2 regions of the Methylocystis sp. SB2 genome follow, and region 2 is predicted to be linked to the other one. Evidence: predicted binding sites of a transcription regulator. Region 2 holds the regulator's gene; the other holds the start of a gene.

Region 1 (2,200 bases), 810 kb from region 2:
GGCGGCCCGGCCGCGCGCGCGCGATGCGCGATTATGTCGATTGCCTGCTGGCGCTGCTGCCCTTCGAGCCGCAGGCGCATGTTCGCCTCGGCGGCCCGCGATGCGTCTATGTCGGCCATCCGCTTGTCGAGCGGCTCGACGAGCTGACGCGGCCTTCTCACGATCGCGGCGCGGCGCGGTCGCTGCTCGTTCTGCCCGGGTCGCGTCTGGCGGAAGTGCGGCGCATGACGCCAATCTACGGCGAGGCGCTCGAACTGCTTTTGCGCGAACGCGCCGACTTCGAGGTCGTCATTCCTGTCGCCCCGAATGTTGAGAAGACCTTGCGACGCGAACTGCGGGGATGGCCGCTGACGCCGCGTCTGATTGGCCAGGCGGAGAAATTCGCCGCGTTCCGACATGCGCGCGCCGCACTTGTGACGTCCGGCGTCGCGACGCTGGAGCTGGCGCTCGCCGGCGTTCCCATGGCTGTCGCCTATAAGGTCTCGCGCGTCGAATCGCTGCTGCGCTTTCTCGTCAAAGTCGAATCGATCGTGCTGCCCAATCTCATCATCGGCGAGAATATTGTGCCGGAATTCCTGCAGGAGGCGGCGACGCCGCGCGCGCTCGCCGAGGCGCTGAGGCCGCTCTTGCGCGAGAGCGCCGCGCGCGAAGCGCAGCTCGCAGCCTTCAAGCGCGTCCGCGCGCGCCTGCTCGAGACCGGCCGGACGCCGAGCGCTCGGGCGGCTGACATCATCCTTGAATATGCGTCGCGCGGTCGCTTTTAGAGCGCTTCTGGGATCAGAAAGGAATGTCGTCGTCGAGTTGGTCGGAGAGCTTGCCGGCGGGGGCGGGACGCCGCTCGGTGGGACCGCGTTCCATCGGCGAGGAGCGGCCAAAGGATCCGCCGCTCTGGCTGTAGCCGCTGTCGTAGTCGCCCTCGCTGCGTCCGCCCTTGCTGTCGAGCAGAGTCAGCTCGCCGCGAAAACGCTGCAGCACGACATCGGTCGCCTTGCGCTGATTGCCGTCCTTGTCGGTATATTCGCGGGTCTGCAACTGGCCTTCGAGATAGATCTTGGAGCCCTTGCGGCAGTATTGCTCGGCGATCTTCCCGAGATTTTCGTTGAAGATCGACACATTGTGCCACTCGGTGCGATCTTTGCGCTCGCCGGTGTTCTTATCGCGCCAGGACTCGGTGGTCGCCACCGAGAAGGAGACGACGCGATCGCCGGACGGCAGCGTCCGCACCTCCGGATCGCGGCCGAGATTGCCGATCAGGATCACCTTGTTGACGCTGCCCGCCATGTCGCTCTCCGCTTGCTTTGACGCGTGGCACTCTAGTGCAAAGGCCGGTTCTGGGGCGGGCCGGCTCGGCTTGTCCACAGCTGATGTGGTTGCGCCTCTCGACCCCGGAACGTTCGATTTTTGTTCTAGCAGCGGTCGTAAGATCGCGCAAGCATAGCGGAATTTTGTTCTCTTTTTCCGAAGCTTAGCGGTTGCGGGCCCCTGGCGTCACTCCGTCGTGACGCCGATCGCGACATCGGAAGGATCAATTTTGCGTGCGAGCCCTGCGGTCAGCCGGGCGCGGTCCAGCTCGCCCTCCCAGGCGGCGACCACGATGGTGGCGACGCCATTGCCGATGAAATTGGTCAAGGCTCTGCACTCGCTCATGAATTTATCGACGCCGAGCACGAGGGACATGCCTGGGGCCAGCTGCGGATCGACCGCTATCAAGGTCGCCGCCAGAGTGATGAAGCCCGCGCCGGAAACGCCGCTCGCGCCCTTCGACGTCAGCATGGCGACGATGAGGATGGTCGCCTGATGGGACAGATCTAGCTCGACGCCCATCGCGCGCGCGATGAACAGCGTCGTCAGCGTCATATAGATGTTGGTGCCGTCGAGATTAAAGGAATAGCCGGTCGGCACGACGAGTCCGACGACCGACTTCGAGCAGCCGAGCCATTGCAGCTTCTCCATCAGAGCGGGCAGGGCGCTTTCCGATGAAGATGTGCCAAGCACGATAAGCAGCTCGTCGCGCAGATAGGCGATAAGGCTGAAGATGTTGAAACCGGCGGCGCGCGCGATGGCGCCTAGCACGAAGACGACGAAGAGCCCGGCCGTGAGATAGAACAGACCAACGAGCCCGGCGAGCGACAGAAGCGCGGCTGAGCCATATTTCGCCACCGTATAGGCCATGGCGCCGAAAGCGCCGATCGGCGCGGCC
Region 2 (2,200 bases):
TCGCCTTGATCGGACTGATGGGCGCGAGGAGCGGCGCGCCTTTTGATCTCGCCGTGCCGGCGACGGGAGAATCGGCGGCGCTGCGCCTGCCGTCCGGACAGCTCGCCGTCTTGGGGCAAAAGCCCAGCGCTTTCGCCGCGGAACAATGGTTGCGGGCGGACGGAGACGCGCGCCAGTCCGCGGACGCCAGGAGCGGCGTCGCCTGCGACGACACGGGTTGCGTGGCGAAGGCCGTCAATGGCCGCTTTGTCGCGCTCGTCGCCGGGCGCGGCGGCTTCTTCGAAGACTGCGCGCGCGCCGCCGTCATCGTGACGCCTCTCTACGCGCCATTGGGCTGTGCGGCGCCGATCGTGATCGATCGCCACAGACTATCGGAAACCGGGGCAGTGACTTTGCGGTTCAAGGCGGAGGGCGTCGAATGGACGACGGCGCGCGCGATCGATGAGGATCGGCCCTGGTCGCCGGCGCCCCGCAATCGCCGCACGTCAGGATTCACGGCGCCGCTGAGCGATGAAGAGCGCAGCGCTGAAGATGCGCGCGCGATGGAGCCGCTGGAGTAGGGCGGCGCAATTCACGCGTCATTGCGAGGAGCGTCGCGACGAAGCAATCCAGGGGCGGCGTCAAAGCGCTGGATAGCGTCGCTACGCTCGCAATGACGGCGTCGCATAGAAGTTAGTATTTCCGCAGGAGGCTCACGAGCCTGCCCTGAATGCGCACGCGATCGGGGCCGAAGATCCGCGTCTCATAGGCGGGATTGGCGGCCTCCAACGCGATCGAGGCGCCGCGCTTGCGCAGACGTTTGAGCGTCGCCTCCTCATCGTCGATCAGCGCCACGACGATGTCGCCGGTGTCGGCGCTGTCCTGCTTGCGGATCACGACCGTATCGCCGTCGAGGATTCCCGCTTCGATCATCGAATCGCCGCGCACTTCGAGCGCGAAGTGCTCGCCGCTCGAGAGCAGGTCGGGCGGCAGGCTGATGGTGTGGCTGCGATTCTGGATGGCGGAGATCGGCGTGCCGGCGGCGATGCGCCCCATGACCGGAATGGCGACCTGATGGTCGCCTTCGTCCTCGAAACGTTCGCTGAGCGGCCGGACGCGCCCGAGATTCCCCTCGATGACGGACGGCGAGAACTTGCCGTTGCGCCCGCCGGCGGTGCGCGGCGTGGCCGATTCAGGCAGACGCAGAACTTCGAGCGCGCGGGCGCGATTGGGCAGGCGGCGGATGAATCCGCGTTCCTCGAGCGCGAGAATCAGCCGATGAATCCCCGATTTCGACCGCAGGTCGAGCGCGTCCTTCATCTCGTCGAAGGACGGCGGCACGCCCGACTCCTTCAGACGTTCATGAATGAAGCGCAACAGATCGTTTTGTTTTTTGGTCAGCATCGCCGCACCGCCCCGCAAGCCGAATCGTTGATTTTGGCTGAGCCGCAGCTTCTGGCTCGATAACCTAAACAAATCATGAACAGAACGATATCGGTTCTTACTGCGTTCCGCAAGCCATATGTTCACGCTTTGGTTAAACCATCATCGTGACGAACTATGTTCGCCTCGCGTGCGCCGTGTTAGACGGGCCGACCCAATTCGAGGAATTCGCCGCGCTCATGTCACAGGTCGTCACCCGCTTCGCTCCATCGCCCACCGGCTTTCTGCACATCGGCGGGGCGCGCACGGCGCTGTTCAACTGGCTTTACGCCAAGAAGCACGGCGGGCGGATGATGCTGCGAATCGAAGACACCGACCGCGAGCGCTCCACGCAAGCGGCGATCGGCGCCATCATCGATGGCCTCCAGTGGCTCGGCCTCGAATGGGATGGCGACATCGTCTACCAGTCCTCGCGGGCCGCGCGCCATGCCGAGGTCGCCGAAGCGCTGCTGGCGCAGGGACACGCCTATCGCTGCTACGCCACGGCGCAGGAGCTCGAGGAGATGCGCGAGAAGGCTAAGGCGGAAAAGCGCCCTTGGCGCTACGACGGCCGCTGGCGCGACCGCGATCCCGCCGAGGCGCCCGCCGGCGCGCCCTATGTCGTGCGCATCAAGGCGCCCCAGGACGGCGAGACGATCGTCGATGACGCCGTGCAGGGACGCGTCGTCTTTCAGAACAAGGATCTTGACGACTTCATTCTGCTGCGCTCGGACGGCGCGCCAACCTACATGCTCGCGGTCGTCGTCGACGATCACGACATGGGCGTCACGCAGATCAT

The links. Region 2 encodes LexA, which represses DNA repair genes until DNA is damaged. Its sites were predicted from a motif close to TGTTCNNNNTGTGTTCNG; they were not measured.
Region 1: the regulator LexA is predicted to act here: its motif matches at 1,392-1,409, upstream of ssb (single-stranded DNA-binding protein).

Annotation. Positions count from the first base shown of each region.
Region 1 covers NZ_CP187401.1:3,283,922-3,286,121, forward strand. Annotated here, with positions in the region: gene lpxB (lipid-A-disaccharide synthase) at 1-764, shown strand, start outside; gene ssb (single-stranded DNA-binding protein) at 778-1,281, opposite strand; gene dctA (C4-dicarboxylate transporter DctA) at 1,489-2,200, opposite strand, start outside.
Region 2 covers NZ_CP187401.1:548,562-550,761, reverse strand. Annotated here, with positions in the region: gene ACPS74_RS02790 (ComEC/Rec2 family competence protein) at 1-560, shown strand, start outside; gene lexA (transcriptional repressor LexA) at 673-1,383, opposite strand; gene gltX (glutamate--tRNA ligase) at 1,602-2,200, shown strand, end outside.